4 regions of the Pedobacter sp. GW822-FHT03F06 genome follow, and region 2 is predicted to be linked to each of the others. Evidence: riboswitches for the same ligand, from Rfam matches in the RefSeq annotation. Region 2 holds a riboswitch; each other region holds the start of a gene.

Region 1 (3,154 bases), on a different contig from region 2:
CAAGGCTTAAAGTAGGGATACCAAGGTGCTGTAAAAATGCAGAATAATCAGATCCTGTACCTAGCGCACCCAGATCAAGCGTTTGGCTGTCCTGTATTTTCTTACGTTCGGTAAGCGAGGCTGTAGAAATGGCTTTATTGGCTTTCCAGCGTTCAAAAATATTAGAACCCACCTGAGGGTCTTTTACATCTTTTGAAATTTCAGAAACAAAATTTTCTAAAGCATGCGAGCCGCCTGCTTCTAAAAAGCCACGGCCATTGCCATCCGAATTGATGTAGGCAACCGCTTTACTGTTTAACTCGTCTGCATGGTCTTCTACCCATTCTGTAGAACCTAAAAGCGATTGTTCTTCTCCATCCCAGGCAATATAAACAAGTGTTCGTTTAGGTTTTATACCTGCCTTTGCCAATTTTCCGATAGATTTTGCTTCTTCTAATAAAGAGGCTAATCCACTTACCGGATCTGCAGCGCCATTTACCCAGGCATCGTGGTGATTACCGCGGATGATCCACTGATTTTTAAATTTACTTCCCTCAAGTTTTGCTACAACATTGTATGCTGGCACAATATCCCAGTTAAAAGCCAGGTTTAAACGAACCACGGTACTTCCATCGCCAATGTGGTAGGTAACGGGCAAGCCGCCGCTCCAATCGGTAGGTACTACCTGACCTTTAAGTGCAGCAAGCAATGGCAAAGCATCATGATAACTGATAGGCTGAACCGGAATTTTAAGAATCGTTTTGGCATCGCCCCGCTCCAACCTTTTGGCATCCTTTGTAGAACCGATTCCAGGGGTCAATGGATCACCGGGATAAATTACCATATCCATTACCGATCCCCGTTGAACAGCAAATTCTGGCTTGTAAGCACCCTGTGGATATACATCGCCTTTCACAAAGCCATCATCTTTTGGATCCGAATAAATGATACAGCCCACCGCACCATGTTCGTAAGCTATTTTAGGTTTAGTGCCCCGCCACGACCTGCCATATTTTGCAATAACAATCTTGCCTTTTACGCTGATGCCTAAACGCTCCAACTTTTCATAATCAGCTGGCAGACCATAATTTACAAAAACAAGGCCTGCACTTACATCGCCATCGGCACTCCAGGCATTGTAAGGAGGCAACTGCCCTTGCTGTGCGGTTGCTAAATCTTCCTTAACAGCCTTTTCTTCAAGCGAGGCGCTGTATTTGTTGCTTCCTAAAAATTCTACCGATCGGGTTTTAGGTGTTGGAAATAAAACATAATAAGTCTCTATTTTTGCATCCCAGCCATAGCTTTTAAACTTTTTCAGTACAGATTCTGCTACCGTTTTACTGCCCTTAGCGCCCAAGTGATGGGGGTTGGCAGAAAGCTCTTTTATGGTCGCCCCTATATTTTCTTTATTAAGCCCAGCATCAAATTTCTGCTCAATATCTCGCTGTAGCGGAATGTTTTGAATTTTAAATCCACTCAGTTTTTCCTGCGCCAATAAAGGAAGCCAGAGCAATTGAATAGCCGTGAAAAAGGTAAAAGTTTTCTTCATTTTCTGATTTTTTAGGAGTTCTTTACCAGAAAAACTTTGAGCGACCTCAAAATAATTAGCATGCGGATGCATAACCAACTTATCTTCTCCACCCTTGGGCAGAAAGGAATTAGCACCTTTTACAAGTGTATAGGTTCCTCAGACGTCTTAGGGCCCTTCCCTCAGTCTTTCTGGATAAGTATTATATAATGATGCAAAACTAGAAATAATAATCTAGTATTCCTATAGGATTTGTATTATTTATTTCGATGGCATGTTTGTGAAAAAAAATATACCAGGGCATTTTAGCAGGTTTTTTGGCCAACGTGTGTATTTCGGTGAAAGTTGACTCCTCTGTTTCGGGCCAAACTGGCCACCAATTTGATTACCGGACCATGCACATCTAAGTTCCTTTCCCTCTGAACAGGTGGTCACTTTAAAGCGAAATGGCGCGACAGTTTAAATGCAGAAAGGACGTACACACCAGCAAAATCATGCAAATATCCGCTGTAAAAGACTTAGTCAGGCGGGGTTCAAATTTGCAAAGGAGATATACCTTAAAAATAATTAAATGTATTGTTGGCTAAAAAATAAAAAAAGCCATTCAATCCTGAGTAGGCTAGTTTAAATAAAAAGTGTCCCCTATCATAGGGATTCGTAGATATATTAAATTTCCATTTCAAAATGTCGCTGAATCTAAATTGAAAAAACGGATGTTTTAGATAGGATAATTTTAACAGTTTCATTGTAAGGATTGCAACTCTTCTTTTTAATTATCAGGTTATTTCACAACTTCCTCCTTGGCCGGCTCGCCCAAATGACCAAGCCATCTCAGCGGCGAATAGGTATCACCGATGCAAATTTTTAAAATTTGGGCGTTGGCTTTTTCAAAATTTTCACTGTTGCTCAGTAAAATTACAGCGATTCCAGCTTTAGGAAAAGCTACAGCATAATTCTGGTTAGCATCACCATGCCCGGTATGGAAAAAGGCCCGTCCAAAAGCCGACTTGAATGTACCAATGCCCAGCCCCCATGATAACCCGATAGCATTATTTTCATTTGTAATGCTGTCTTTCAAAGGACCAAACCCCCGTTTACTTTTCACCGGGACCTGTGCACGAAGCATCTCATGATAACCTGATCTGGATAAACCGTTTTCTTTCATTAGGTTGATCATAAACCGAGCATAATCTTCGGCTGTTGTTGACATCGAACCTGCAGCACGGCTACTCTCCCGTCTTTCAGAGCCATATTTCTTTCCGTCTTTGAAGTAAGCATAAGAAAAATTGTTTTCAAAGGATTTTTCCCAGATCATACTGGTGTATTCCATCCTTAGTGGAATAAAAACTTCTTCACGTGCGATAATTTCGAGTTTCTTTCCCGTTAACTCTTCAATCATAAATCCCAATAGATTAATGCCCTCATTGGAATAATAGAACTTTTCACCAGGTTTGGCAATAAGATTAACTTTGTTGCCATACAGCTGGCGTAAAACGGGCAAACCAGAACTATGACTTAACAGCATCCTGGGCGTGATCAGATTAAATGATGCGGTGTCATCTCCAAGATCTTTCCATTTTGGATACTCAGCTATCGGTTTTTTAAGATACAGGTGGACTGGCCTGTCAAGACTGAATATTCCCTTTT
Region 2 (3,154 bases):
AAGTTGTTTTGGCGTTAATAATTTAATGGCAGTTACTTTAACCTGTCCGTTAAAATCGGCAAATTTTGTTCTGGCTATGATTGTCCAAAGTAAAGCCTGGATATCATGCTGATCTACATCAGGATGCTTTTCTGCACTTTTGAGTATAGAAACCACAATTTCTTCCTTGGGGCCTAAAACCGGAGCATACATATAACCATCACCTTTTGACGGCGCGAAAGTTCCTGCTTTTAAACAATAACTTTTATTGGTCATTTCGTAAAGCCCCTCGCAAAGCACGAAACCACCCTCTGGATTTTTAGGCAGTAAGTACAAGGGCTGGGCTTTTAAATTTAATGAATTAATAAAATCAGGCAGCTTTTCGCCTTCTCTATTTACGTCTTCAAAATTAGTGGTAATGGCAGCAGGTTGTTTCAAAAACTTGTCTACGCCTAAAGCTTTAGCGCCCTGGGCGGTGCCCACTTTTAATAATTTATCTTTTAAGCCTCCAAACTGAGCGTTTACGCTGTTTAAACAGACTACAGTAAATAGCATTCCTAAACATAGGGATTTTGTATTTTTCATGATGATTAGATTTAGATAGGTAACACAAACTTAGAATTTTAAGCGTTAATTTTATATTAAAAGTTTAAACCACCTTATCAGAATAAAAAATACATTACTCATTTACAGATGATTGACATAAATTCGGAATTTTATTTTGTGGATTAAAATTAAATTCAGACATTTGGAATATTATTTGGCGGAAAGCTAAATAAAAGTCAATCTTCACGGGTTGATTTATAAAGAAGTGGCGAGAGACTGGCTCGATGACCCACTGGCAACCCTCAGAAAGAGAAGGTGCCAATTCCTGACCGGATAACATGGTGTTATTTGGAGATATAAATTAGAACTGATGAAAACATTAAATCTTCAATCGCTAAGCGAGCCCAGCGCAAACCAAAAAAATGTAGAACAAGTTTCTATTTCTTTTATTTGTTGCAATATGCGTGCGGTTACTTATATGTGCTGTTGCATAAAGTAATTTAAAAATCTTCCTTTTTTGTTTCTTTCAAACTGGAAGGTCCTGAGAAATCGGGATACGCCCTGCTAGGTTTTAGGATTAGCCTAAAGCACTACATGTATCATCTTATTCAACAATAAAAAACAGAAATCATGTCAACATCATATAAATTCGAAACTTTACAATTACACGCTGGACAAGAAATAGATCCAACAACAGGCTCAAGGGCTGTTCCTATTTACCAAACCACTTCTTATGGTTTTAAAAATGCAGAACATGGCGCCAATTTATTTGCGTTAAAGGAGTTTGGTAATATCTACACCAGGATTATGAATCCTACCAATGATGTTTTCGAAAAACGTATTGCCGCTTTAGAAGGTGGTGTGGCAGCTTTAGCGGTAGCATCTGGACAAGCAGCACAGTTTATTGCACTAAATAATATACTGGAGGCAGGCGATAGCATCGTTTCTTCAACCCATATTTACGGAGGAACCTATAATCAATTCAAAGTAGCTTTTAAGCGCCTGGGTATTCATGTCGATTTTGCCAACCCAGATGTACCCGAAGAATTTGAAAGCAAAATAACCGATAAAACAAAAGCAATCTTTTTAGAAACCATTGGCAACCCTGCATTTAGTGTGCCTGATTTCGAAAAAATTGCAGCCATTGCCAAAAAATACGATATCCCTTTAGTGGTTGACAATACTTTTGGTGCAGGAGGTTATTTGTTTAAGCCCTTAGAACATGGCGCCAACATTGTTGTAGAATCTGCAACGAAATGGATTGGTGGTCATGGAACCAGTATTGGCGGCGTTATCGTCGACGGCGGAAATTACAACTGGGGCAACGGTAAGTTTCCTCAATTCTCTGAGCCATCAGAAGGTTACCATGGTTTGGTTTTTAGCGATGTTTTTGGTATCGGCGGACCATTTGGCAATATCCAATTTATCATCCGTGCCCGCGTAGAAGGATTAAGAGATCTGGGACCTGCCCTATCGCCTTTCAATTCTTTTCTTTTGTTACAAGGCTTAGAAACCTTATCACTTCGTGTTCAGCGCCATGTAGATAATGCATTAGAATTAGCGACCTGGTTAGAAAACCATCCATTAGTTAAAGAAGTACAATATCCTGGCTTAGCCAGTAATAAATATAACAACCTGGCTAAAAAATATTTAAGCAATGGTTTTGGCGCAGTTTTATCTTTCGAGTTAGCTGGAAGCAAAGAAAATGCTACACAGGTAATTGATAACTTAAAACTGGTGTCGCATCTTGCCAATGTGGGTGATGCAAAAACGCTGATTATTCAGCCTTCGGCCACAACACACCAACAGTTAAGCGAAACAGAACAATTAGCTGCAGGTGTAAAACCAAATGCACTGAGGGTTTCAGTAGGCATTGAGCATATTGACGATATTAAGGCCGATTTCGAACAGGCATTTGCAACAATTAAAGCTACAGTTCCGGCAGAGAATTTACAAGCCTAAACCCCAAACCCTTTAAGAGGCTTTTTAAAAACGACAACAACATTACAAAATGCATAACAGTAAAAACGACAATGTAAAATCCACTTCGGGGAATTTTGCGTCAACATATAGCTATAACAAACAGTTCAAATTAGAGAACGGAAAAAAAATCCGTAACCTGCAAGTTGCTTATCAAACTTATGGCAAATTAAATGCAAATAAAGATAATGTAATTTGGGTTTGCCATGCACTTACCGCCAATGCAGATGTTTTTGAATGGTGGGAAGGTTTGTTCGGTGAAAATGCTTTGTTCAACCCGGAAGAGCATTATATCGTTTGTGCTAACGTTTTAGGCTCACATTACGGCAGTACAAACCCATTAAGTACCAATCCGGTAACAGGTTTACCTTATTACCTTTCTTTTCCACAGTTTACCATCCGCGATTTAGTATCAGCACACCAGTTATTGGCTTCGCATTTAGGTATCGATTATATTAAACTATTAATCGGAGGTTCTTTAGGCGGACAACAAGCTGTTGAGTGGAGCATTTCGGAGCCAAATAAAATCGAAAACCTGATTCTGATTGCCACTAATGCAGCGCATTCTCCTTGGGGAATAGCTTTTAACGAAAGTCAGCGTTTGGCCATTACCACCGATAGAACTTTTTATGCCAACCAGCCTAACGGT
Region 3 (3,154 bases), on a different contig from region 2:
ATATTCGGGTTCGGTTGAGCGCTCATAATGCAAAGCAATAATTTCTACACCGCGTTTCTTGTTTTCTTTATACCAGGGTGCAATAAAAGTAGCTTCGTCAACACAATTTGGGCACCAGCTTCCGGTTATGGTTAAAATCACTACCTTGTTTTTATATTTTTCATCCTTTAACGAAATCTTTTTGCCGTTTACATCAGGAAAACTAAAATCAAGCGTTTTGTATCCTTTTTTCAGGTAGGTAAGTTTGTAAGGATCGGGCAGGGCAGCATCTTTATTTTTAGTTCCGGTAAAAGGCTGGCTTCCCCTTGCACCTAAAATTTCGCCAGTTAATGAGCCATCTGACTGAAAAGTTCCTTTGTAATAGGCAGGAGAGGAGCCAATAAAGCTCGAAAGTTGAAATTCATTTCCTTCTACTACCCCTTCCAGATAACGCGAATCGCCTGTTACACGTAGAAAAGTGCCGGTAAGTTTGTTGCCGGTTTGCTTAAATAAACCTACTGTTTTTTCTTCCTTACCATTTGGCGATTTAAAAACTACATCATAACTGCCAGAATAATCTGCCGTTGCAGGTTTACCTGTTGTTTTAAAACGGTAATTTTTCCTTTCAGCAACAATTACCAAAGGTTTGCCAGCTTTATCCTGTTTCCTTAATGTACCTGTTAATTGGTCTCCATCTATCGCAAATGCGAGTTCATTATCAAACTGATCAAGTTTTACGAAAAGCGAATCGGCCGTTTGTTTTACTAGGCCACCTTCGAAACTTTCTTCAGCATTGCGGAAATATAATTTCTGCTGACCGCTTTTTTCATTGATCTCGAAATTAAAAGGAATTTCCAGACCTTCCTTTATCTTGGCTATTCCACGCCAATTGCCGAGGGCAACAAAGGCTTTAGATTTTATTTTGTTGAGTTTTACTACCTGATTGGGTAAAGTATTATGTTCCTGGGCATAGATAAAAGTTGTTGATATAGCCAATATGGCTGTTGAAAGGGATTTAAGTTTCATTGGGATGTGTATTGACGACTAAATTAGTAGACAAAGATATGGATGTAATTGGGAAAGAAAAAATTTTTCAATAAAAATCTATAAAAACTATAGGATAAATGGAATTAATTATACCTTTGCAGCAGTTATTTTAAAATACTTATCAAGAAAGGCGGAGGGAATGGCCCTATGAAGCCTTAGCAACCATCTAATTTTTAGAAATGGTGCTAATTCCATCTCAGATGAATCTGGGGTAGTTAAGTCAGTTGATTGCGTTATCCTTATAAGAATATATGGAGCACTTCTGATTTATGGGGGTGCTTTTTTTTTGCCCCGATGCAAGCTTGATAAGTAAATACGGTTTAAAGAAAATTATTCAAATGAAAAAAACAGACGAGCTAAAACCCATTAATGCACACCTTAATGCATCCTTCCGAATGCGCATGCCCTGTTAAAATCGCTCCATTTTAACAGGCTTCTTTAGGCTAACCATTCCTTTTTATTTTTTTTAAAACAATACGTTTTAGTCGTAGTGGAATTGTTTTGCCCAAAAATATTATCCCTTTTTAACTAATTAACTACACAATATGTTTAAAAATTTAAAATTAAAAACGTTTATCCTGCTGCTCTTCCTGGCACAAAAGCTTTCTGCTCAGGATGTAACGGTTACCGGAACGGTAAAGTCGGCAGATGGCGAAACACTGCCTGGCGTTTCTGTATCAATAAAAGAAACCAGGCAAGCTACTATTTCTGATGCAAAAGGGGCTTTTTCAATTCATGCACCCGATAAGGGCACATTGATATTTTCATATATCGGTTTTAAAAGCCAGGAGATACAAATCAATAAAAATGCTGGCCCCATTTCGGTCATTCTTCAGTCAAGCGATAATGCGCTTGATGAAGTAGTGGTTACGGCTTTGGGGATTTCCAGGGAGAAAAAGTCGCTGGGTTATGCGGTTCAGGAATTGAAAGGGGACCGTGTAGCTGAAGCAAAAGAATCCAATCTGGTAAATGCACTCGCTGGAAAAATAGCTGGTGTACGGGTAACCAACAGCCAGGGAAGTATGGGCTCGTCTCGTGTGGTCATCAGGGGAGAAACGTCTATTGCTGGAAATAACCAGCCTTTATTTGTGGTTGATGGAATTCCGGTAGATAACGCTCAGTTAAACTCTGCAGGGGCAAGAGATTATGCGAACACCATTTCGGATATTAATCCGGAAGATATAGAATCGATGAGTGTGTTAAAAGGACCCAATGCCGCTGCATTATACGGCTCGAGGGCTGCTGCAGGGGTTATACTCATTAAAACCAAAACCGGTAAATCGAAAAAAGGATTGGGCATTGCCATCAACTCAAATGCAGTATTGGAAACTTTGCTTACATTACCTGTATATCAAAATGCCTTCGGTCAGGGATCGGAAGGCAAATTTAGCTATGTAGATGGTGCAGGTAAAGGCATTAACGATGGGGTAGATGAAAGCTGGGGTCCGAAATTGGATGGTAGATTAATTCCACAATTCTATTCGAAGGGAGTGGCCGTTCCATTTGTTGCGCATCCCGATAATGTGCGCGATTTCTTTCAGACGGGATATTCATTAAATAATGGGGTATCTGTTGCAGATGCCGGCGAAAAGTATGATTACCGGATTTCATACAATAACCTGAAACAGGTTGGTATAGTGCCTAACTCTGGTCAGGGCAAAAATTCGTTTGTGCTGAATACATCATTAAAAATAACACCGAAGTTAACCTTAACTGCCAACGCAAATTATAGCAAACTTAATTCTGATAATTTACCTGGAACAGGAGGTTCAAGATCTACCAGTACCATGTTGCAGTTTACCTGGTTTGGCCGTCAGGTTGATATCAACCAATTAAAAGATTATTTGGATGAAAATGGAAAAACGTTTAACTGGAACAATAGCTATTACAGCAATCCGTATTGGGTAGCTTACGAAAATACCGTATCGCAAAACCGTAGCCGGATTATTGGAAGTTTAGCCCTGAATTATAAGATTATTGATGGACTTGATTTAAATTTCAGGTCAGGAACGGATTATTATAATGATAGACGTAAAGTTAGGATTGCCTATGGTACCAACGGAACGCCTTTCGGTTCTTATACAGAAAGTGCCTTTACGGTAAGTGAAAATAATACCGATGCAACATT
Region 4 (3,154 bases), on a different contig from region 2:
GCCTGTCCCTGCTCATCAAAGGCCATTACTACTACAGCAGCACCATATTGCATAATTTTGCGTGCGCTTTCGCGGAATTTCTCCTCCCCTTCTTTCAAGGAGATAGAGTTTACAATTCCTTTTCCCTGCAAACATTTTAAGCCATTTTCGATAACCGACCATTTAGATGAATCGACCATGATGGGCAATTTGGCAATATCAGGTTCAGAAGCAATGAGGTTTAAGAATTTGGTCATTGCTGCTTCAGAATCCAACATCCCCTCATCCATATTCACATCGATTACCTGCGCACCACCTTCAACCTGTTGTAAGGCAACGGCCAGTGCAGATTCGTAATCGCCGCCCAAAATCAGTTTAGAGAATTTCGGAGACCCGGTGATATTTGTTCTTTCACCAATATTTACAAAAATGCTTTCTGGGGTAATGGTTACAGGTTCCAGCCCGCTTAAACGCATATATGGTTGAAGAACCGGTATTTTTCGAGGTTCAGCTTTTCTCGCATTTTTGGCAATACAACCAATATGCTCTGGTGTGGTACCACAACAGCCGCCCACAATATTCACAAAACCAGAGGCAATAAAATCGTCAACCAAATGTGCGGTTTCATGTGGCTGCTCATCGTAAGCACCAAACTCATTTGGTAAACCGGCATTTGGATAGGCCGAAACATAACAACCTGCTTTTGCAGCAAGCTCCTCAATATGCGGACGCATTTCTTTAGCGCCCAATGCACAGTTAAAACCAATACTTAATGGTTTTGCATGCATTACAGAGTTCAAAAAAGCTTCGGCAGTCTGACCTGAAAGTGTTCTGCCAGAGGCGTCGGTAATGGTACCGGAAATCATGATCTCCAGTTTACGGCCAATTACCTCTTCGTATTTTTTAATGGCTACAATAGCCACTTTAGCATTTAAAGTATCAAAAATGGTTTCGATTAATAATACATCAGAACCACCATCTACCAAACCGCGCACCTGCTCATAATAAGCGGCTTCCAGTTCGTCAAAATAAACTGCCCTAAAACCAGGATCGTTTACATTCGGCGACATGGAAAGGGTACGGTTAGTTGGGCCAATGGCGCCGGCCACAAAACATTTACGGTCTGGATTTGCAGCCATGAACTCGTTTACAGCTTCTTTTGCCACCCGTGCACCTTCAAAACTCATTTCGTAAGAAAGGTCTTCCATCTGGTAATCGGCCATGGAAATGCGCTGTGTACTGAACGTGTTGGTTTCGATAATATCGGCACCAGCGGCCAGGTACTCCAGGTGTATTGTTTTAATAATATCCGGACGTGTGATGTTGAGCAAATCGTTATTGCCTTTTACATCACAGGGATGGTTTTTAAATCGCTCCCCCCTAAAATCTTCTTCGGTTAAGGTATATCGCTGAATCATGGTACCCATTGCACCATCAATCACCAAAATACGTTTTTCTAATTCTTCTCTTATGCTCATTCTTGTTGTAAGATTTGAGATATGAGGTATCAGATATGAGAATGGATAAGACGCAATGTCTCAAATCTCAAATCTATAGTCTCAAGTCTCTAAAAAGCTTATTTAAAAAGTTGGTACGTGAATCGTAATCCTAAACTTATCTGTTTCTGCTATTTGCAGAATAGAATTTAGCACCTTGTAGGTTACAGGTTGCTAAGACTTCGTTGGGTCTAATCCCTCCGTCTTTCTTAATAAGCATACAAAAATGCAACAAAGCAACATCAATTCCAAAATTTATCGCTTTGCTGCCAAATAAAATTACAAAGGCCATGCAATTCTGCACGGCCTTAAGAATATTGTTCTGTTAATGACTATTTTCTGCTTCCGAAAATACGAAGTAAGAAAAGGAAGATATTTAGGAAATCTAAGTATAAAGACAATGCAGCTACAATAGCCATTTTTTTAGATTCAATCTGAAGAACCTGTTCACCGCTAGCTTCTATCCCTTCGCCAATTCTTTTAATTTTTTGTACATCATAAGCCGTTAATGCTGTAAATATGGCAATACCAATAAATGCCATAAACAAACTGAACTGTTCACTCTGAACAAACATATTAATTACACTGGCAATCACTAAACCAATTACTCCAACCATTAAAATCGGCCCGAATTTACTTAGATCGATATTGGTTGTATAACCCATAAATGCCATTATTCCAAATATCCCGGCTGCTCCTGCAAAACAGCTCACTACTGAACCTGAAGTATAAGTTAACAAGATAAAACTTAAACTAACTCCAGTTAGTACTGAATAAAGTACAAAAACGCCAATTAACGCCGGTAATGACAATCTGCTTAAACCGAATCCCATTAATAAAACCAGTCCAAGCGGTGCAAACATGGCTACATAACCAAAAATTGACATGCTCACTTTACCGGTTGTTGGATTAATATTTAAAAGGTATTGCATTAACTGCTCATTGGTACCAAATAAATAGGCGGCTACTGTTGATAAACTCAATGCAACGAACATCCATAAGAAAACGTTTGCAAAGAATTTTTTAGAAACAGATTTTTCCTGTACAAAAACACTGTTGTCCTGATATTGATAATTTTGTTGTTCCATTTTAAATTTTGCGTATTTAACTATATAAAAATAAATATTTAGTTTAATCTTTTTGTCAGCAGTTCTTCAACTTTTTTAAAGAACTGTAGCGGTTTTAGGGTGCGCCATGGCAGATTGTCAAATGCACCACCAAAGTTAATGTAATAATCGATGTTATTATCGCGAAACTCGGTGATTACATGTTCCTGAAAATTTACTCCAACAATCCAGCCATCTTCTACTTCCTGAAACCACTCTTCGTAGTAACTATCATCTGAAGCATGAAAATTCAGTACATTTTCACCAATCAGGATAAATTTATTAATGCCTTCATCCATCATCAGCTCTAAAATATCACGTTTCAGCAGCATAATGTCGTTGTTAATGGCATCGTTCCACTCGCCTATAAATTCTATAACGGCATAACTGCGATCATAATCGGCATATAACACCTTCATGTATAGGGTATTTGAACCAAATTCGTCCCATTGCGGGTGCAGTAAAAAGTTATAAATCTGCTTATCGAAGTAAAGTTCTGAATATTCGGTATTGTAAAATGGCGAACGCTCATCTTCTGCAGAAATATAATCATCTCTCCACTGGTAATAAGGC

What was found. Region 2 has a riboswitch for S-adenosylmethionine ahead of AC1RJ8_RS00435 (O-acetylhomoserine aminocarboxypropyltransferase/cysteine synthase family protein). Riboswitches for the same ligand answer to the same signal wherever they lie in the genome.
Region 1: another riboswitch for S-adenosylmethionine. It lies ahead of AC1RJ8_RS16675 (transferrin receptor-like dimerization domain-containing protein); the one in region 2 lies ahead of AC1RJ8_RS00435 (O-acetylhomoserine aminocarboxypropyltransferase/cysteine synthase family protein).
Region 3: another riboswitch for S-adenosylmethionine. It lies ahead of AC1RJ8_RS09445 (SusC/RagA family TonB-linked outer membrane protein); the one in region 2 lies ahead of AC1RJ8_RS00435 (O-acetylhomoserine aminocarboxypropyltransferase/cysteine synthase family protein).
Region 4: another riboswitch for S-adenosylmethionine. It lies ahead of metH (methionine synthase); the one in region 2 lies ahead of AC1RJ8_RS00435 (O-acetylhomoserine aminocarboxypropyltransferase/cysteine synthase family protein).

Annotation. Positions count from the first base shown of each region.
Region 1 covers NZ_JBXANE010000009.1:84,834-87,987, reverse strand. The annotation lists gene AC1RJ8_RS16675 (transferrin receptor-like dimerization domain-containing protein) at 1-1,528, opposite strand, end outside; SAM riboswitch class I at 1,605-1,709, opposite strand; gene AC1RJ8_RS16670 (serine hydrolase domain-containing protein) at 2,289-3,154, opposite strand, start outside.
Region 2 covers NZ_JBXANE010000001.1:132,941-136,094, forward strand. The annotation lists gene AC1RJ8_RS00430 (hypothetical protein) at 1-564, opposite strand, end outside; SAM riboswitch class I at 778-888, shown strand; gene AC1RJ8_RS00435 (O-acetylhomoserine aminocarboxypropyltransferase/cysteine synthase family protein) at 1,156-2,487, shown strand; gene AC1RJ8_RS00440 (homoserine O-acetyltransferase family protein) at 2,537-3,154, shown strand, end outside.
Region 3 covers NZ_JBXANE010000004.1:417,660-420,813, reverse strand. The annotation lists gene AC1RJ8_RS09450 (peroxiredoxin family protein) at 1-1,005, opposite strand, end outside; SAM riboswitch class I at 1,142-1,248, shown strand; gene AC1RJ8_RS09445 (SusC/RagA family TonB-linked outer membrane protein) at 1,572-3,154, shown strand, end outside.
Region 4 covers NZ_JBXANE010000002.1:230,780-233,933, reverse strand. The annotation lists gene metH (methionine synthase) at 1-1,457, opposite strand, end outside; SAM riboswitch class I at 1,591-1,694, opposite strand; gene AC1RJ8_RS03560 (Bax inhibitor-1/YccA family protein) at 1,808-2,563, opposite strand; gene AC1RJ8_RS03555 (hypothetical protein) at 2,602-3,154, opposite strand, start outside.